One region of the Micrococcus sp. NPDC078436 genome, then DNA from elsewhere that is predicted to be linked to it. Evidence: riboswitches for the same ligand, from Rfam matches in the RefSeq annotation. Region 1 holds a riboswitch; the other holds the start of a gene.
The links. A riboswitch is a leader RNA that binds a small molecule or an ion and turns the genes downstream of it on or off. The one in region 1 is predicted to bind S-adenosylmethionine.
Positions count from the first base shown of each region.

Region 1 (10,273 bases):
CGTGGCGATCTCCTACCTGGTGCGCCGTCTCGAAGAGGGGGCCTCCCACGAGAACTTCATGTCCGCCGTCTTCGACCTGGACGCGGACCCGGCGCTCTTTGACCGGGAGCGCGAGCGCTTCCTCGCCTCCCTGCGCCGGCTGGACACCGCCGTGCCCCGCCCGGCCCGCGGCCAGGACCGCTCGCGCGGCGTGGACGGGGAGACCCCTGCCCCCGTGGACGGCTTCGCCAACACCCCGGACACCGACCCCTCCCTGCCCGGCAACCGCGCGTGGGCCCGGCAGATCCTCGAGGCGATCCCGCGCTCCACCCTGGGCACGGACACGGCCCGGGAGCACGCCGCCACGAGCGCCGAGCAGGCCCGCGCCGCGATCGCCGCGACCGAGGAGCCCGGCGCCCGCTGGGGCGCACTGACCGGCCACCAGCGCGCGGACGCCCTCGACGCCGTCGGGCGGGCCCTGCACGCCGGCCGCGCCCGCCTGCTCGAGGTGGCCGCGTCCGAGACCGGCAAGACCCTGGACCAGGGCGACCCCGAGGTCTCCGAGGCTGTGGACTTCGCCCACTACTACGCACGCCTGGCCCGCGGCCTGGACGAGGTGGAGGGCGCGCGCGCCGTGCCCGTGCGCCTGACGCTCGTGATCCCGCCGTGGAACTTCCCCGTGGCCATCCCCGTGGGCGGCGTCCTCGCGGCGCTCGGCGCCGGCTCGCCCGTGGTGTTCAAGCCCGCCCCGCAGTCCGAGCGCACGGGCGCCGTGGCGTGGGAGCTCATCGTGCAGGGCCTGCGGGACTCCGGCCTGTTCGAGGGCGACGGCGCGCTCGCCGGCGTCGACCCGGCCGACCTGGTGCGGCTCGTGACGATGGCCGACGAGGACGAGGAGGAGGTGGGCACCGCGCTGGTGACGGACCCCGCCGTCGAGCGCCTCATCCTCACCGGCGGCTACGAGACCGCCACGCTGTTCAAGGGCATGCGCCCGGACCTGCACCTGCTGGCCGAGACCTCCGGCAAGAACGCGCTGATCGTCACGCCCTCCGCGGACCTGGACCTCGCCACCCGCGACGTGGTCACCTCCGCGTTCGGCCACGCCGGGCAGAAGTGCTCCGCCGCCTCGCTCGTGATCCTGGTGGGCTCCGTGGGCTCATCCGAGCGCTTCCGCCGCCAGCTGCTGGACGCCGCCTCGTCCATCCACGTGGCGCACCCGGACGACCCCCGCGCGCAGATGGGCCCCGTGATCGAGGAACCCGGCGAGAAGCTGCGCCGCGGCCTCACCGAGCTCGGCGAGGGGGAGTCCTGGGCGCTCGAGCCGCGCTCCCTCGACGACACGGGCCGGCTCTTCAGCCCCGGCGTGCGCGCGAACGTGCGCCCCGGCGCGGACGCGCACCTCACCGAGTACTTCGGCCCCGTGCTCTCCGTGATGACGGCCGCCACCCTCGAGGAGGCCGTCGAGCTCGCCAACGCGGTGGACTTCGGCCTCACCTCCGGCCTGCACTCGCTGGACCCGGAGGAGATCGACTACTGGCTCAAGCACATCCAGGCGGGCAACCTCTACGTCAACCGCGGCATCACGGGCGCCATCGTGCGCCGCCAGCCGTTCGGCGGCTGGAAGCGCTCCGTCGTCGGGCCCACCACCAAGGCGGGCGGCCCGCACTACCTGCACGGCCTGGTGGACTGGGAGGACGTGCCCACGTGGCTCACGAGCCCCGAGTCCTCCTCGACGGAGACCGCCGAGGGCACCGCGGGCGGCGTGGACCCCTCGTGGCTGCAGACCGCGCGGAAGCTGGACGAGAAGGCCTGGACCACCGTGTTCGGCGCCGACCGGGACATCTCCGCCCTCGCCGCCGAGCGCAACGTGCTGCGCCATGTGCCCACCCCCGTGCTGGTGCGCTGGGCGTCCGGCCCGGCGGAGCACCTCCTCCGCGTGGTGTCGGCGGGCCTGCGTGCCGGAGCGCCGCTGACCGTGAGCCTGAACCACGTGCCCTCCACCGAGCCCGGCAGCGCCGCCGACCTCTCGGCCGCCGCCGTCCGCGGCCAGGTGGAGGAGCTCGCCCGCTCCGTCCGCAAGGACCACGCCGACGGCGGCGTCACGCCCGTGGCCGTCGTCGTGGAGGACGCCGCCGCGTTCCACGAGCGCGCTCGGCGGATGGCCGAGGTGCCGGCCACCGCGGAGGGCGGCGGGGACGCCCGCATCCGCCTCATCGCGGACTGGACGGGCGACCGCGACGGCGCCGTCGCCGCCCGCGCCGCGCTGAACGAGGCGCTCGGTGACTCCCCGGACGTGGCGGTCTACGCCGGTCCCGTGGTCTCGGCGGGCGAGGTGGAGCTGCTGCCCTTCCTCCACGAGCAGGCCGTCTCCGTCACCGCGCACCGCTTCGGCACCCCCGATCACCTCACGGACGAGGTGCTCTGACGGCTCGGCGTCGGCCCCGTCCCGGTGAGGGGCGGGGCCGAGGTCCGGCAGAGGCCCGGGACACCGCGTCGGATCCCGGCGGGGCGGGTGTCGGAACCGTGGGATGTGGGGCACCATTGGTCGGGTGAACAACAGACTTCTGATCGTCGCCGCACTCTCGCTCGGCGCCGCGGTCCTGGTCCTGGTCGCAGTCATCGGCAATGGCGCCTGGTGGGTGTTGGCCGCGATCATGATCGCGCTCCTGATCCTGGCCATCTACGACGTGACGCAGAAGCGCCACGCCATCCTCCGCAACTACCCGGTCATCGGGCGCATGCGGTACCTGCTCGAGTCCATCCGACCCGAGATCCAGCAGTACTTCATCGAGCGCAACTTCGACGGCAAGCCCTTCGACCGCGACACCCGCTCCCTCGTGTACGCCCGCGCCAAGGGCCTGGACGCGCACAAGGCGTTCGGCACCGAGCGGGACACCTCGGAGATCGGCTACGAGTTCCTCCTCCACTCCTCCGCGCCCGTGAACGCGCCGGAGGAGCCCCCCACGGTGCGCATCGGCGGCCCGGACTGCACGCAGCCCGCGGACATCTCGCTGATGAACATCTCCTCGATGTCCTTCGGCTCGCTCTCCGCCAACGCGGTGGTGGCCATGAACAAGGGCGCCGGCATGGGCGGCTTCATCCACGAGACCGGCGAGGGCGGCCTCACCAAGTACCACCGCGGCAACGGCGCGGACCTGTTCTGGGAGATCGGCTCCGGCTACTTCGGCTGCCGCAACGAGGACGGCACGTTCAGCGCTGAGCGCTTCGCCGCCAAGGCCGTGCTCCCCGAGGTCAAGGGCATCACCGTCAAGCTCTCGCAGGGCGCCAAGCCCGGTCTGGGCGGCATGCTGCCCAAGGAGAAGATCTCCAAGGAGATCGCCGAGGCCCGCGAGATCCCCATGGACCGCGACTGCCTGTCCCCGGCCTCGCACTCCGCGTTCCGCACCCCCCGCGAGATGGTCCGCTTCATCGGGCGGCTGCGCGAGCTCTCGGGCGGCAAGCCGATCGGCATCAAGTTCTGCGTGGGCTCCCGCGTGGACGTGCTCGCCATGTGCAAGGCCATGTGGGAGGAGCGCATCGCTCCGGACTTCATCATCGTGGACGGCTCCGAGGGAGGAACCGGCGCCGCCCCGCTGGAGTACTCGGACCGCGTGGGCACCCCGCTCACCGAGGGGCTCATGCTCGTGCACAACGCCCTGGTGGGCACCGGCCTGCGCCACATGATCAAGCTCGGCGCCGCCGGCAAGGTGGCCACCGGCTCGGACATCGTCAAGCGCCTGATCCAGGGCGCCGACTTCACCATGTCCGCGCGCGCCATGATGATGGCCACCGGCTGCATCCAGGCGCAGAAGTGCCACACGAACGAGTGCCCGGTGGGCGTCGCCACGCAGGACCCGCGCCTGGCCCGCGCCGTCGACGTGGAGGACAAGTCGAACCGCGTGTTCAACTACCACCGCCTCACCGTCCGCGAGGCGGTGCAGATCATGGCGTCCATGGGCGTCTCCCACCCGTCTCAGCTGAACACCCGCATGATGCGCCGCCGCGTGGACCACCTGAGCACCCGTTCCTACGCGTCCATCTACCACTGGCTGCGCACGGACGAGCTGCTCAACGACCCGCCAGCCGGCTGGGACCTCGACTGGGAGGAGGCGGACGCCGACCACTTCGGTGAGCACGCCCGCATCGACTACCTCACGGACCGCAACCCCGAGTGGCGCTCCGAGCTGGCCGCCCCGGGCCGCGACGGCGAGCAGGGCCAGGCGCCCTCGGCCCTGTCCCGCGCCGGCTCATCCCTCGCCACGAAGGACCGGATCGCCGTCGAGCCGCGGGATGCGAACGGGGTCTCGCTGAGCACCTCCCCCATGCCCAGCGTCGCCTCCCTCAAGGAGGGCGAGACCCTCTACGGGCGCACGGTGGGCCGCCTGGCCCAGGCCGTGGGCCTCGGCAAGGACGACGACGCCTCCGCCAGCCCCGTCCCGGGCCCGTCCGGGGACTCGGCGGCGGCCGCCAAGACCGACGCCGACTGGTCCGACCAGTCCCCGCGCCGCGGCCATGCGGACGACGCGAGCGAGCTGCCGCCCGAGGCCGGGGCACGCCCCGAGCGCCAGGACGGCGAAGAGGTCTCCGACGGCGACACCACCGGTCGCGTCGAGGATGAGCCGCGCGGCGAGGGCCGCGTCGTCTGACCCGACCCGCCGTCCCCCTCGACGAGCCCTGCGCTGCTGCCCCTGTCCGCCCCGGACAGGAGCAGCAGCGCAGGGCTCGTCGCAGGAGGGGGCATACCCTGGGGCCGTGACCCCGCCCTCCGTACCCGCCCGCCAGCCCGGCCGCCCCGGGGACGTCCTGCTGCTGACGGTGCTGCTCGCCGCCATGGCCGCCGGCCCGCTGTTCAACTACGGGGTGGCCAGCTCCTCCGCGCTGGTGATCGAGCGCCTGGGCGTCACCTCCGGCCAGCTCGGCACCGTGCTCACCGTGGTGTTCGGCGCCGCCGCGGTCACGTCCGTGTGGCTGGGACGCCTCGCGGACAGCCTCTCCTCGCGCGCACAGATGGGCATCATCTTCGGCGGTGCGGCCCTGGCGCTCGTGGTGGGCGCGTTCTCCACCACGCTCTTCGCGCTCTACGCGGCGGCGGCGCTCGCCGGGGTCACCCAGGCGATCTCGAACCCGACGACGAACCGCATCATCCGCGAGGTCGCCCCGCCTGAGCGGCGCATCGGGTGGATCGGGGTGAAGCAGTCCGGCGTGCAGCTCGCGCAGCTCTTCGGCGGCCTGTTCTTCCCCGCCGCGGCACTGGCCCTCGGCTGGACGGGCGCCGCGCTGGGGGCGGCGCTCGTGGCGGGCGTGCTGGGCGTCGTCGCGTGGGCCACGGTGCCGCCGCTCCCGGCGGGCTCTTCCGCGGCCGCGGCGCACATCCGGCACGACGACGGCGCGCCGCGGGCCGCTGAGGGTCCCGCGGGTGCCGGAGCGCCGACGACCGGCCGACGCGGTGGGCGTGAGCGGCTGCCGGCGAGCGTGTGGTTCTTCGCGGCGATCGCGTTCCTCACGGGCCTCGGCATGCAGGCCGTGAACGCGTACCTGCCGCTGTTCGCGGTGGAGACGCTCGGCCAGTCCCTCGTCGTCGGCGGGGCGGCCGCCGCCGTCTCCGGGGTGATCGGGGTCTTCTCCCGCATCTGGTGGGGCCGCCGCATGGCCGCCGGGCATCGGCCCACCACCCTGCTCGCGGCGATCTGCGCCGGCTCGCTGCTGGTGGTGGCCGCCCTCCTGGCCGCCGACGTGAGCCACGCGCCGGCCCTCCTGTGGGCGGCCGCCGTGCTGCACGGGCTCACCGTGCTGGGTGCGAACGTGGTGATCAACGCCGGGATCATGGACGGCGTCCCGGCCGGGCAGCTCGGCGATGCCTCGGGGACGAACGCCATGGGCATGTATGCCGGCTTCGCGTGCGGACCGCTCGTGATGGGCCTGCTCCGCGACCACACCGGGGACTTCCGCCTCGGCCTGCTCGCGGTGGGCGGGGCGTACCTGCTGGGACTCGGGGTCACGTGGCTGCTGCGGCGCCGTGTGGATCGGGGCCGGTCCGGCGCGTGAGCCGTGGCGCACGACGAAGGCCCCGATCCGTGGGGATCGGGGCCTTCGGTGATCGTCCGTCAGCGCCTCAGGCGCCGGGGACGGAATCCTCAGAGGAGGAAGATCAGATCTTGGTCACGTTCGCGGCCTGCAGGCCCTTGGGGCCCTGCTGGGTCTCGAACTCGACGCGGTCGTTCTCCTGGAGCTCCTTGAAGCCCGAGCCGGTGATGGCGGAGAAGTGCACGAAGACGTCCGCGGACTGATCCTCGGGAGCGATGAAGCCGAAGCCCTTTTCAGCGTTGAACCACTTGACGGTACCGACAGCCATGATGGTGTCCTTTCGATGTGCCCCCGGAGGGGCGATGTGGGAACCGGTGGCCACTGTGGCCTCCGGGTGAAGCGGCAGAACTGAACCGCGTGCCCACACTCATCGTTCCGACCGGGGCCGGGACTGACAAGCAGTGATGTTACGGGATACAGCTTGGATCAACTTCAAGGTTCATACTGCCACGGATTCGACCGCCTGGCGACCACGGGGTCGATGTTCATCGGATGTTCGCCTGTGAGCGCAATCTGGGGCCGTTCCAGTCCGTGCGGATCCCGGCTCCGGGGCGCTCCTCAGAGCGCGGTGAGCCCGTGGAAGAGGTTGCGATGCAGCGCCGCGGGCGGGCGGGCGTCCGTGTGGTCCGCGAAGCCGGAGACCTCCAGCAGGGCGACGACATGATCCCCGGCGGGCACCTCGGTGTGCAGGCGTGTCTCGAGCCACAGGGAGGACCCCTCGAGCAGGAGCGCGCCGTTCGGGCTGACGTGCACGTCGATCCCCGCGAGGCGGTCCCCGGTGCGGGAGGCCAGCTGCCCGCACAGGTGCGCCTGGTCCTCCGCGAGCAGCGACACGCCGATCGACTCGGCCCGGCGCAGTCGGGGCCACGTGCGCGAGGTCAGCTGCGCGGAGAAGGAGACGAGCGCCGGCTCCCACGAGACGCCCACGCTGAAGGAGGAGGAGACCATCACCTCGGGGTGCCCGTCCACGAGGCCGGCGACGGCGACGACGCCGGTCGGGAACGCCGCCAGGCCGGGGCGCAGGCGGTCGCGGGAGACGTCGGCCTGCCAGGCGGGGTGGGCGCCGGCAGGCCGGCAAGGGGCGTGGTGGTCGGTCAGGGTCAAGGTCATGGCGCGGGTCCTCTTCGTGACGGACGCGGCTCCGCGAAGGGCGGTTCACCTGAGCGGATCGGCGTGATCCGCGGAGACGCGAGTACTTGCCCGTCGGGGTCCTCCGCCGGGCCGAATCCTCACCTGGAGCACCCCACTACTGCGTGAGAGGGTTGCCGCCCCGCCGGCCAGGGCCGTGATGACGGGGACTCGTGATTCTGGGGATCAGCCTACGGAGGGGTCCGAGGGATGGTCAAAGCGGCCCGGGGGGCGGGCGACGCGCGGGGTCACGGAGGGTGCGTCGATCGCCGGGAGGCTGAGGGGGCGGCGCAGAGAAGCTTGTTCGCGACCTGAGCTGGGGTGGAGCGAAGCATAGAAATGTGATGCTTGACACATGCTCCTGGCCGCAGTCAGGATTCAGTCATTCGAGAGGGGGGGAGCTCGAGACCGCGACCCGCGGCCCCCGCAGGCGGTTCTTTGGAAGGAATCGGATCATGCGGATGGACATGAAGATGAGGATCATGGCGGCGTCCACCGGTGCGGTGATGGCGCCGTCGCTAGCGGTGGCTCCCGTAGCGGGGGCTGCGACCGCGCCCGTGGGAGGGGAGACTGCTACCCCGGACGCGTACTGTGCCGAGGAGTACTGGACAAGCACCACCGTGACATCGAACAAGTTCAAGCAGTCGTACTCCGCCTACTCGTCAGTGTCCGGGGCTCCCGGAGTCAGGCTCACTATCGCCACCGGGCGCACGTTCGGTGTCAGTGGCGACATCACAGGCGAACTCTCTGGCGATGTGAGCGCCATTGTCGCTGGCGTCTCCGCCAAGGTCGGGACCCGTGTGGGAGTCAGCTACTCGTCTACGAATACCGTCAGCGGTGCTTGGACCGTGCCCAGCACCTACACGAACGGTGGAAAGCTCGCCATCGGCGCCAAACAGGCACAGGGAACATGGAAGCGTCAGATGCTGAACCGCAGCTGCGACGTGGTCACGCTGCGCAGCGGCTCGTTCTACACCCCGTGGCAGCAGTTCTACTTCCAGCACTTCAAGCTCTGATGCGGTGAGCGGTGCAGCGTCGGGCGCAGGGCGCCTGACGCTGCACCCCCCCTATTCCCCCCCTACGGATAGGCATGTCATGTTCCCTTTGTCTCCTTCACGTCGCTTGGCCGCCCTCGCCGCCGCTGTGCTCGTCGGCACGACGATCTCCGGGTGCTCCGCCTCTCAGTCCGACACTCCGACCCCCTCGGGCACTTCCACGGCTGTCGCCAGTGCGACCCCTTCGGAGTCAGCCGCCACGAGCGGCTCGTCCGATGCCGGGGCCCAGGCCCCGAACGCGGCAGAGGCTCTCCCCGCGGCTCTGTTCGAGGAGGGGGGCATGACCCTTGAGGAGTACGCACGTCAGAATCCGGACTCCGACTACATCGATGTGGAGCAGGAGTCCGTCCTGGAGGAGAGGGTCGGTCGGGGCACCCAGGAGATCACGGTGGATGCCCAGAAGGGCGCGGTCCTTCGGGTCGTCCTGCTCTGCCCCTCCGATGCGACTGGCAAGACGGACATCCACGTCTCGAGTGGCGATGGCGATGAGAAAACGTGGATGGCCGGATCGGAGGCCCTGTGCGGCGGGTGGTCCGCAGCGACGCCTCCCATAGAACAGGCCGGGCCAGTGACCTTCACGGTCACCGTGGACAATGACGAGCCCTACCGGGTGGCGTTGACGGTTCCCTCCGAATGACGTCCCGACCGCCCCAGAGCTCGCGAGTCCAGACGAGCACTGGTGAGGGTTCTCGCCGTGTAGGACCAGCCTGGCCCTCCTTCCCCGCCGTGCGGTTGCTGCGCTTGGTGGCCGGGGCGCTCGCTGTGGCCCTGGTCCTGGGCCTTGGTGTCCAGGCCCAGGCCACACAGCGGCTCAAGGCCCTCGTCGACAGCAGCTGGCGCGGGTCCTATGACCTGATCGTGTCCGCACCCGCGGCCGCACAGAGCGCGGCAGCCCTCATGGCCCCGCTGGACACGGCCGCCTGGACGAGCTCAGCCGAGCGCCTCAGCCCGGCCGATCTCGACCGCATCCGGGCGGTGCCCGGTGTCGAGGTGGCCGCCCCGCTCGGCGACGTCGGCGTGCGCAGCGTGGCCAACCAGGACGCCGTCATGATCGGCTACCCCGCGGACGGCAGCGTGGAGGGTCCCCACGCGTTCGACCTGGACGCGCGGGTGAGCACGGACGACGGACTCGGCCCGCGCCCCGTGCTCGGCATGGACGCCACACTGATCGGCTCCTTCTCCGACGGGCCGATCGCGGACGCCCGTCCGCTGCTGGACGATCCCGCCCTCTGCGATCCGGCCCCTCCCGAGCCAGGCCCCTGCACGGACGTCGAGCTCCCCACCCTTGCCGTCGGTCCCCGCGGTCAGACGCCTCCGCCCGCCCAGCGTGAGGTCCCGGCCGGCACGTACTGGGCCGCCCCGTGGGCGGACCCCGACCCGCAGGGCAATCGGATGATCGTGGTGGACGCCGCGGCTGAGGCGCAGCTGTTGTCCCTCGGCGGGCACCCCGCCGCCGCCGACGCGTTCCGCGTACTAGCGCAGTCCTCGCCCGCCGGCTTCCTCCCGGCTGTCGTCGACAGGCTCTCCGGCGCCGCAACCGAGGAGACTGAGGCGCTCGTCAGGGCGAAGGATCGGCTCCCTGCCTACCTCCAGAGCCTGGCGGATGCGGCCGGACGGCCGGTGGACTCACTCACCGCCGTCCCGCTGCTCGCCACGAGCGTCGGGTCTGCGCCCCTGACCCTCGAGGTGCGCGCGGCCCCGTACCGGGAGCCGGTCACCCGGCTCGACATCGAGCAGGCGCCGGTGGATCCGCGGGACCCCACCGCGCCCCGCGGCATCGTGGGGATGCCCGTGTGGGCGCTGCCCGCCGGCGGGACAGCGACGCAGGACGAGGTCTCCACCTCCGACGTCTCAGGCCGGTTCGGCGGCCTGGGGCTCGGGGTCACCGTGGTCCCCGTGCCGGGGTTGACCACGGGCCGGGACCCGGTCCTGAGCTACGACTCGCCCCGCCTGTCCCTGGTGCAGGAGACGCGGACCCTGACCCGGCCGGCGTCTGCGGACGAGCCCCTGGCCGAGGCCGCCTCCGT
Region 1 is NZ_JBFBLX010000003.1:28,584-38,856, forward strand. It holds gene AB0302_RS02725 (bifunctional proline dehydrogenase/L-glutamate gamma-semialdehyde dehydrogenase) at 1-2,404, shown strand, start outside; gene AB0302_RS02730 (FMN-binding glutamate synthase family protein) at 2,508-4,625, shown strand; gene AB0302_RS02735 (MFS transporter) at 4,732-6,024, shown strand; gene AB0302_RS02740 (cold-shock protein) at 6,128-6,331, opposite strand; gene AB0302_RS02745 (flavin reductase family protein) at 6,622-7,173, opposite strand; SAM riboswitch class IV at 7,251-7,370, opposite strand; gene AB0302_RS02750 (hypothetical protein) at 7,647-8,207, shown strand; gene AB0302_RS02755 (hypothetical protein) at 8,527-8,883, shown strand; gene AB0302_RS02760 (hypothetical protein) at 9,009-10,273, shown strand, end outside.

Region 2 (10,273 bases), on a different contig from region 1:
CGGCCACGCCCGCGCAGGAGGGGAGCGCCCGATGAGCGGGATCCACGTCCGGGCGCTGCGCCCCGAGGACCACGACGCCGTCGCCGCGCTCACGCTGGCCTCCTACGTGGACGGCGGGCACATCGACCCCGACTCCGAGTACGTGCGGACCCTCACGGACGTGGCCTCCCGGGCGGAGAAGGCGGAGGTCCTCGTGGCCGAGCTCGACGGGCAGGTGGTCGGCTCCGTGGTGCTCACCCCGCTGGGCTCGCCGATGGCGGAGACCGCCGTGGAGGGGGAGTACGAGTTCCGCATGCTGGCCGTGCACCCGGACCACCACCGCCGCGGCGTCGCCCGCGCCCTGATGGCCGCGATCGTGGAGCGGGCCCGGGCCCTGCCCGGGATCGAGGCCATCGCCCTGACCACCATGCCGACGATGACCGACGCCCACCGGCTCTACGAGCGCATGGGCTTCGTGCGGCTGCCCGAGCGGGACTGGCACCTGCGGGACGTGGTCCCGGACCTGGACCCGGCGGACGAGGCCGGTCCCTTCATCGTGTACCGGATGCCGCTGGGCTGACCCGCCCCCGCAGTCCGGCCCGGCTGCCGCCGTGTCCCGTCCGCGCGCGCCGCTAGACTCGGTCCGAACCGAAAGCGGCCCGTCCGGCCCCGTCGCGCGTCCGCGTGCCCGGCCCGGCCACGCCGTCCGACACCACCGTCGTGAAGGAGATCCATGCCGGAGATCACCCGGGAGCAGGTGGAGCACCTCGCCCGCCTGGCCCACATCCAGATGAGCGCGGAGGAGCTGGCCCAGATGCCGGGCGAGCTCGAGGAGATCCTCGCGGCCGTCGAGGACGTGCGCGCGGTGGCCACCGCGGACGTGGAGCCCACCTCCCACCCCATCGCCCTGCACAACGTGTTCCGCGAGGACGTGCCCACGGGCATGCTCACGCAGGAGCAGGCCCTGGACCAGGCGCCGGACGCCGAGGACGGCCAGTTCAAGGTCCCCGCGATCCTGGACGGAGAGTGATCACGAGCATGACCGAGACCTTCGATGTGAACGCCGAGGCGGGCGCCGACCAGCTGGTCCGCCTCACCGCCCTGCAGATGGCCGAGCGCCTGCGCGCCGGCACCACCACCTCCGTGGAGCTCGTCCAGGCGCACCTGGACCGCATCGCGGAGTTCGACGGCGACCCGCGCGCCGACGCCGCAGAGGACCGCGGCGTGCGGGCGTACCTGCACGTCAACGCGGAGGAGGCGCTCGCCGTCGCCGCCGAGGTGGACGCGATCCGCGCCGCCGGGGGCGCCGAGGCCGAGGCCCTGCACCCGCTGGCCGGCGTGCCGGTGGCGATCAAGGACAACATCGTCACCGTCGGGCAGCCCACGACGGCGGCCTCCAGGATGCTCGACGGCTGGATGAGCCCGTACGACGCCACGGTCATCGAGCGGATCCGCGCCGCCCGCCTGCCGATCCTGGGCAAGACCAACATGGACGAGTTCGCGATGGGCGGCTCCACCGAGTACTCCGCGTTCGGCGTGACCCGCAACCCGTGGGACCTGGACCGGGTGCCCGGCGGCTCCGGTGGCGGCTCGGCCGCCGCGGTGGCCGCGTTCCTCGCCCCGTTCGCCCTGGGCTCGGACACGGGCGGCTCCATCCGCGAGCCCGCCGCGTTCACCGGCACCGTGGGCGTCAAGCCCACGTACGGCGCCGTGTCCCGCTTCGGCGTGATCGCGATGGCCTCCTCGCTGGACCAGGTGGGCCCCGCCGCGCGCACCGTGGCGGACGCCGCCGCGCTGCAGCAGGTGATCGCCGGCCATGACGAGCGCGACTCCACCTCGCTGCCCGAGGAGCCCGCCGACCTCGGCGCGGCCGCTGCCCGCGGGAACCTCTCCGGCCTGCGCATCGGCGTGATCGCCGACCTGCGCGAGGACGGCTACCACCCCGGTGTGAAGGCGGCCTTCGACGCCGACGTCGCCGCCCTGCGAGAGGCGGGCGCGGAGATCGTCGAGGTCTCCTGCCCGCACTTCCACGCGGCCCTGGGCGCGTACTACCTCATCATGCCCTCGGAGGTCTCCTCCAACCTGGCCCGCTTCGACGGCGTCCGCTACGGCAACCGCGTGGTCCCGGCCGGCGGCGGCACGATCGAGCAGGTCATGGGCGCCACCCGCGCCGCCGGCTTCGGCCCCGAGGTCAAGCGCCGCATCATCCTGGGCACCTACGCCCTCTCCGCGGGCTACTACGACGCCTACTACGGCTCCGCGCAGAAGGTCCGCACGCTCGTGCAGCAGGACTTCGCGGCCGCCTTCGAGCAGGTGGACGTGCTGCTGAGCCCCACCGCGCCGGGCACCGCGTTCGCGCTGGGGGAGCAGACGAAGGATCCGGTCACCATGTACCTCAACGACTACGCGACCATCCCGGCCAACCTGGCCGGGGTCCCGGGCATCTCGGTGCCCGGCGGCCTCGTGGACGGCCTGCCGTACGGCCTGCAGTTCACGGCCCCGGCGCGCGAGGACGCCCGCCTGTACGAGGTGGGCGCCGCCGTCGAGGCGCTGGTGACCCGCCGCGGCGGCTCGCCCGTGTGGGCGCAGGCCCCCGAGCTCGAGAAGGGCGCGCAGCGCCGCACCGGCGCCGAGCGCGCCACCACCACGGACGGAGGAGCCGCGTGAGCCACGCAGAGCAGACCATGGACGTCGCCGAGGCGATGGAGCGCTTCGACCCGGTGCTCGGGTTCGAGGTGCACGTGGAGCTGAACACCGCCACGAAGATCTTCTCCTCGGCCGCCAACGCGTTCGGCGACCAGCCGAACACCAACGTCACCCCGCTCGACCTCGGCCTGCCGGGCACGCTGCCCGTGCTGAACCGGCAGGCCGTGGAGTTCGCGATCCGCCTGGGCCTGGCCCTGAACGCGCAGATCGCCCCGACGTGCCGGTTCGCGCGGAAGAACTACTTCTACCCGGACACCCCGAAGAACTTCCAGACGTCCCAGTACGACGAGCCGATCGTGTTCGACGGCCACCTGGACGTGGAGCTCGAGGACGGCACCGTGTTCCGCGTGGAGATCGAGCGCGCCCACCTCGAGGACGACGCCGGCAAGCTCACCCACCAGGGCGGGTCCGGCCGCATCCAGGGCGCCTCGAGCTCCCTGGTGGACTACAACCGCGCGGGCGTGCCGCTCATCGAGATCGTGACCCGGCCCATCGTCGGCGCGGGGGAGCGGGCCCCGGAGATCGCGCGCGCCTACGTGGCCGCCATCCGGGACATCGTGAAGGCCATCGGCATCTCGGACGCCCGCATGGAGCACGGCAACGTGCGCTGCGACGCGAACGTCTCCCTCATGGAGAAGGGCGCCGAGGTCTTCGGCACGCGCACCGAGACCAAGAACGTGAGCTCCACGCGCGCGGTGCAGCACGCCGTCACCCACGAGATCCAGCGTCAGGCCGCCGTGCTCGCCGCGGGCGGGACCATCACGCAGGAGACCCGCCACTGGCACGAGGACACGCGCACGACGACGTCGGGCCGTCCCAAGTCCGACGCCGACGACTACCGCTACTTCCCCGAGCCGGACCTCGTGCCCGTCGTCGTGGACGAGGCGTGGATCGAGCGCGTGCGCGCCGAGCTGCCCGAGCTGCCGGCCGTGCGCAACAGGCGCCTGAAGGCGGAGTGGGGCTACTCGGACGAGGAGTTCCGCGACGTCGTCAACGCCGGCGTGCTGGACGAGATCGTCGCCACGGTCGAGGCCGGGGCGTCCGCGCCGGCGGCCCGCAAGTGGTGGATGGGCGAGATCGCCCGCCTGGCCAACGTGCGCGAGGTGGCCGTGGCCGAGCTCGGCATCGCCCCCGCCCACGTGGTGGAGGTCGAGGAGCTCATCGCCGCGAAGACCATCAACGACAAGATCGCCAAGCAGGTGCTCGGCCTCGTCGCCGACGGCGAGGGCGCCCCGAAGGAGATCGTGGCGGCCAAGGGCCTGGCCGTGGTCTCCGACGACGGCGCGCTCACCGCCGCCGTGGACGCCGCGATCGCCGCCAACCCGGACGTGGCCGAGAAGATCAAGGGCGGCAAGATGGCCGCCGTCGGCGCCCTGATCGGCCCGGTCATGAAGGCCACCCGCGGGCAGGCCGACGCCGGCCGCGTGCGCGAGATCGTGCTCGAGCGCCTCGGGGTCGGCTGACCGGGGAGTCTCACCCCAGCGCGGTCACCGCCCGCGTCACACGCGGAAGCGTCTTGCGCAGCAGCGTGCGCCAGGAGCGGTCCGGGATGCCCACCAGTGCGTCCCGGGCCGCGGCGTCGTCGAGGGTCTCGAGGGCCATGACGCCGAGCCACACGCGGGCGCGCCGCGCCTCGGCCGCGTCCCGGGCCACGTCCTCGACGAGCTCCTCGCCGTGCCACAGGCCGAGGTAGGCGACGTTGAGTGCGGGGTCCCACGCGCACGCCAGGTCCCAGTCGAGGATCCCCGCCAGCCGCCACGTCGGCTCGGGGTGCACGGGCGTGCCCGGCTCGGGCAGCCACCGCAGGTTGTGCCCGGCCAGATCCCCGTGCACCAGACACGGCGGCACGGGCGGCTCCGCGGTCCAGCGCGTCACCGCGTCGGTCAGGCTCGCGACGACGCTGGGCCAGGCGGCCAGGGGAGTCGCGTCGCCCTGAACCCGATCCGGGCCGCTGTCCGCCTCCCGCGTCGGCGGCGCATCGCCCGGCCAGCCGCCGAGCCGCCCCGCGAGCCGCTCGGGCAGCGCGGCGACGGCGGCGACGCGCTCGGCCGTCCACGGCCCGCGGAAGGCGAAGGGCGCCCCGAGATGCGGGGCGATGCGGGGGTCGGCGACGTCGACGGCAGCGAGGGCGTCGACGATGCCGCGCAGCACAGCCGGGTCGCCCTCGTGCGGCGGGTGGGGGAAGCCGGGCAGGTGGGTCTGCAGGACGGCCGCGGTGCCGCCGGGGCCGGGGACGGGGACCGCGCCGCCGTCGTCACCCGCGCCTGAACGGACCGCCTCAGCACCCACCACCTCCGAGAGCGAGACCGGCAGCGGCCACGGCAGCCCCGCCGCCGCGAGGCCGTCCACGAGGGCCACCCGGCGCTCCAGCTGGGCGGCCGGATCGCGCTCCCGACTCCACACCGTGCCCGGTGCCGCGCCCGCCTCGTGGAGGCGTGCCATGCGCAGCACGCCCACGTCCTCGAGCACGAGCACCCGGTGGAACTGCCCGCCCTCCTCGACGCCGCCGGCGGACCAATCGGCCGCGCGGAGGCGGGCCGTCGTCGTCGGGTCCAGGCCGGGCCGCAGGCGCTCGAGCGCCGCGGCCACCAGCTCGAGCTCGGACGGGACGGGATCGCTGGCCATGCTCCCAGGGTAGGGGAGGGTGCCGTCCCTACACTGGCCCCCGTGACCACGCCCGCTCCCTGCGCCTCCGCGCCGACCCGCACCCCCGGCGCCTCCGCGAACGCCGCGCACCTGCCCGACCCCTCCGCCCGCACGGTGCGGTGGGAGATCGCGATCGTGCTGGGGCTCTCGCTCGGGCGCTCGGCGGTGTACGCGGTGGTGCAGCTGATCGACAAGGCCACCCGGGCCCCGCTCGGCGAGCAGACCACCGTCCTGAATCCCACCGTGAACGACCGCTGGATCTTCGACCTCGTCTACCAGCTCCTGGACATCGGCTTCGCCCTCGTGCCGGTCGCGCTCGTGCTCCACCTGATGTGGCTGCGGGGGCGGAACCCGTTCCGCACGCTCGGCCTGGATCTGCGCCGCCCCGGTCGCGACCTGGCCTGGGGCCTGGGCCTGTTCGCGGCCATCGGGCTGGGCACGCTCGGCGTCTACGCGGGCGGCCGCGCGGCCGGCATCACGACGGCGATCGTCGCCAACGCGATGGACCCGAGCTGGTACGCGGTGCCCGTGCTGCTGCTCTCCGCCGCGCGGCATGCGCTGCTCGAGGAGGTGATCGTCGTCGCCTGGATGGTGGACCGGCTGGGGTATCTCCAGCAGCTGCGCGCCGCCGGTCTCGCACGGCATCCTGCGCCGGCGCTGCCCTCGCCCGCGGCGACAGGCCTCTTCCTGCCCGTCCGCGTCTGGACCGTGGTGCTGGCCTTGGCGGTGCTGCGCGCGGGATACCACCTGTACCAGGGGGTCGGCCCGGGGATCGGCAACGCGCTCATGGGCGTGGTGTTCACGCTGTTCTTCGTGCGGCACCGGCGGGTCGTCCCGCTCGTGGTGGCGCACTTCCTGCTGGACGCCGTCGGGTTTGTCGGCTATCCGCTGCTGGCGCGGGCGGGACTGCTCGGCTGAGCGGCCCCGCCCGCAGGCCCGCTCAGAGCGTGATCTCGCCCTTCGGGGTGCGGAAGGTGACCGAGGAGATGCCCGGGGTGCCGGACGGGGCCACGTAGGCGATGTCGACGTCGGCCACGGCGTCCTCCTCCGTGCCGCCCAGCCACTCGCGCAGGCGGTCCGGGGACCCGGCCATGGAGAGGTGGGCGATCGCGGCCTGCGGCTCGGCGGCCTGGGACGGGTGCATGTCCTCCTGGCCGTCGGCCCAGCGCACGATGAACGGCAGCTGCGGGTCGGCAAGGGTGCCCTTGACGCCGATCTGACGCCAGGACAGCTCCCGGCCGTCGGGGAAGCGGCGGATGCCGGGCACGGCCTCGCGCTCCAGGCGGCGCTCGAAGCGGCCGATGTCCGGGGTGGAGACGGCCCAGCTCATCCAGCCGCCGCCCTGCTCGGAGCGGGCGCGGACGAGCTGGCCGAAGGGGGCGCTGAGGGAGGCCGGGTGGTCCATGGCCTCCACGACCTCGAGCCACTGCCCGTTCCGCATGGGGAACAGGGCGTTGTGGGTGCCGAAGCGCGGGTGCACGCCGCCCTTGATGCGGTCGATGCCGAGGGTCTCGACGAGGCGCTCCACGGTGGCCTCGAGGCCCTCGGGCCCGGCGGCGTAGGAGACGTGGTCCATCCGGCAGGTGTTCACGGCGTTGTTCCTCTCCGAACCCCCGGGCGGGCCGGGCGTCGAACGCGATGGGAGGGCGGCGCCGTCGGCCCCTTGACCACCGAGCCGCCCCTGTGATTCACAGCGTATCCATGTGTGACACGCCCGATGAAATCGACCCCGCACCCGTGGCACACTGGCGGCACGGTCACGAGAGTCAGCGTCTTTGCCCCGGCATGCTGACCGGCAACCCTCCTTCCGCGGTGGGGTGCCCCGGGTGACGACCAGGCCGGCTCCCACACGGGCTGCCGGCAAGCGCGGGCCGTCCCCTCGGCCCCTCTCGACGACGCCGGGGCACCCCCGGCGCGAGGCGCCGGGTCGACCCGGCGCACCGACCGCCGGGAGGGACGCGGGTCCGGCCCCTGAGGAGCTCAGGAGAGTCCGCCATGACCGACCAGAACATCCCCGCCGAGACCACGCCCCTGACCCCGGCCGCCGCGTGGGGCTTCTCCACCGCGCAGGTCCACGCCGGCGCCGCCCCCGGCCAGCACGCCTTCGGCGCGACGGCCCTGCCCATCTACCAGACCACCTCGTTCGACTTCCCCTCCGCCGAGGTGGCGGCGGACCGGTTCGCCCTCAAGGACCTGGACCCGCTCTACACCCGCATCGGCAACCCGACCCAGTCCCCGGTGGAGGAGAAGATCGCCGCGCTCGAGGGCGGCGTGGGCGCGCTGCTGCTGGCCTCCGGCCAGGCGGCCACGACCTTCTCGATCCTCAACGTCGCCGGAGCCGGGGACCACGTCGTCGCCTCGGCGAGCCTCTACGGCGGCACGCAGAACCTCTTCAAGCACACCCTCGCCAAGGTCGGCGTCGAGACGACGTTCGTGACCGATCCGGACGACATCGAGTCCTGGCGCGCCGCCGTGAAGCCGAACACCAAGGCCTTCTTCGGGGAGACCCTCGGCAACCCCCGGGGCGACGTGCTGGACGTTCGGGCGGTGGCCGACGTCGCGCACGAGGCGGGCGTGCCGCTGATCGTGGACAACACGCTGGCCACCCCGTACCTGCTGCGCCCGATCGAGCACGGCGCGGACATCGTCACCCACTCGGCCACGAAGTACCTCGGCGGGCACGCCGCCGCCATGGCCGGCGTGATCGTCGACGGCGGCACGTTCGACTTCGCGCAGCACCCCGAGCGCTTCCCCGGGTTCAACGAGCCGGACGAGTCCTACCACGGGCTCGTGTACGCGCGGGACCTGGGCGTCGGCTCCGCCCTGGGCGCCAACCTCGCGTTCATCCTCAAGGCGCGCGTGCAGCTGCTGCGCGACTACGGCTCCTCGATCTCCCCGTTCAACGCCTTCCTCGTCAACCTCGGCCTCGAGACCCTCTCCCTGCGCATGCAGCGCGCCGTGGCCAACGCGACGGCCGTGGCCGCGTGGCTCGAGGCGCGCGACGACGTGGACTCCGTGGTCTACGCCGGCCTGCCCTCCAGCCCGTGGCACGAGCGGGCGCAGCGGTACCTGCCGCGCGGCGCAGGCGCGTTCGTCTCCTTCGAGATCGCGGGCGGCGCCGAGGCGGGCGCGGCGTTCGTGGACGGGCTTGAGCTGCTGCACCACGTGGCCAACATCGGCGACGTCCGCTCGCTCGTGGTGCACCCGGCCTCCACCACCCACGCCCAGCTCACCGAGGACGAGCAGCGCGCCGCCGGCGTCACCCCCGGCCTGGTGCGACTCTCGCTCGGCGTGGAGGACGTCGAGGACATCCTCGCCGACCTGGAGCGCGGCTTCGCGGCGGCGGCCGGTGCGGGGGAGGGCACCCGATGACCGCGGTCGCGAGCCGCCCGTCCCTGACCGTCGACCTCCCCGAGGGCGCCCGCCACACCGTCTCGGTCGGGCCCCTGACCACCGAGACCGGCGGCTTCCTCCCGGACGTCACCCTCACGTACGAGACGTGGGGGACCCTGGACGCCGACGGCTCCAACGCGGTCCTCGTGCTGCACGCCCTCACGGGCGACTCGCACGTGGCCGCGCACGCCGCAGACCCGACGCCGGGCTGGTGGGACGCGCTCGTCGGCCCCGGCCGGGCGGTGGACACGGACCGCTGGTTCGTCGTCGCCCCCGCGATGGTGGGCGGCTGTCACGGTTCCACGGGCCCGTCCTCGCCCGACCCCGACGGCGTGCCGTGGGGCTCGCGCTTCCCGTTCCTCACGCTGCGCGACGCGGTGGAGGCCGAGCGCCGCCTCGCCGACCACCTCGGGATCGACGTGTGGCAGGCCGTGATCGGCGGGTCGATGGGCGGGGCCCGCGCCCTGGAGTGGGCGGTCTCCCACCCGGAGCGCGTGGCCGGCGTCGGGGTGCTCGCTTCGACGGCGCAGTCCTCGGCGGACCAGATCGCCTGGGGCCAGGCGCAGGCCGCGGCCATCCGGCTCGACCCGGCGCACCGCGAGGGCGACTACTACGGCGGACCCGGACCCGAGACGGGCCTCGGGATCGCCCGGCGCATCGCCCACACCACCTACCGCACGGCCGAGGAGCTCGAGTACCGCTTCGGCCGCGAGCCGCAGGGCGCGGAGGACCCGTTCGGGGCCGCCGTCGGGAGGCGGCAGGGACGCTACGCGGTGGAGTCCTACCTGGACCACCAGGCCGCGAAGCTGTCCGCGCGGTTCGACGCGAACTCCTACCTCGTGCTCACCGAGGCGCTCATGAGCCACGACGTCGCCCGTGGGCGGGGGAGCCTGTCCGAGGCGCTGGGGCGCTTCCGCGGGCGGGCCTTCGTGGCCGCCGTCGACTCCGACCGGCTGTACCGGCCCGAGGAGTCGGCGCTGCTCGCGGAGCTGCTGCCCGGCGAGGTGCCCGTCCACTCGATCGTCTCGCCGATCGGCCATGACGGGTTCCTCACGGAGTACGGGCAGGTCGCCGACGCCCTGAAGGAGACCCTCGCCCTCTGACCGCTCAGGAGGCCGGCTCGGCGGGCGGCGTGACCGGCAGCGACTCCGTGTGGTCCGAGCCGTGCGGCATCTCCACGCCGAACAGCGGCTCGGGCACGGGGCGCTTGGCGCTGACCCCGTCGCCGGAGGAGACGCCGCGGATGCGTCGGATCACCCACGGCGCCAGGTGGGCCCGCGCCCACTTGGCGTTGGACACGCGGGCCTGACGCCACGTCCGGGGCGCGGCCGGCTTGGGCTGGAGGGGCTCCAGATCGTGCTCGACGCCGAGGGTGTCCAGCACCATCGCCGCGATGGTGTGGTGCCCGGTGGGGGAGAAGTGCAGCCGGTCCTCTGCCCACATCTCGGGCCTCGAGAGCTGCTTGAGCGACCACATGTCCGGCACGAGCGCGTCGTGGCGCAGCGCCACGGTGCGCACGTTCTCGTTGTAGATCGCCACCTTCCCCCGG
Region 2 is NZ_JBFBLX010000019.1:22,586-32,858, reverse strand. It holds gene AB0302_RS10430 (glutaredoxin domain-containing protein) at 1-35, shown strand, start outside; gene AB0302_RS10425 (GNAT family N-acetyltransferase) at 32-559, shown strand; gene gatC (Asp-tRNA(Asn)/Glu-tRNA(Gln) amidotransferase subunit GatC) at 713-1,009, shown strand; gene gatA (Asp-tRNA(Asn)/Glu-tRNA(Gln) amidotransferase subunit GatA) at 1,018-2,646, shown strand; gene gatB (Asp-tRNA(Asn)/Glu-tRNA(Gln) amidotransferase subunit GatB) at 2,643-4,148, shown strand; gene AB0302_RS10405 (phosphotransferase) at 4,159-5,310, opposite strand; gene AB0302_RS10400 (CPBP family intramembrane glutamic endopeptidase) at 5,422-6,249, shown strand; gene AB0302_RS10395 (VOC family protein) at 6,272-6,922, opposite strand; SAM riboswitch class IV at 7,087-7,204, shown strand; gene AB0302_RS10390 (bifunctional o-acetylhomoserine/o-acetylserine sulfhydrylase) at 7,327-8,703, shown strand; gene AB0302_RS10385 (homoserine O-acetyltransferase) at 8,700-9,827, shown strand; gene AB0302_RS10380 (SGNH/GDSL hydrolase family protein) at 9,832-10,273, opposite strand, start outside.
Region 2: it holds a riboswitch for S-adenosylmethionine, as region 1 does, so the genes downstream of both, AB0302_RS10390 (bifunctional o-acetylhomoserine/o-acetylserine sulfhydrylase) here and AB0302_RS02745 (flavin reductase family protein) in region 1, are expected to answer to the same signal.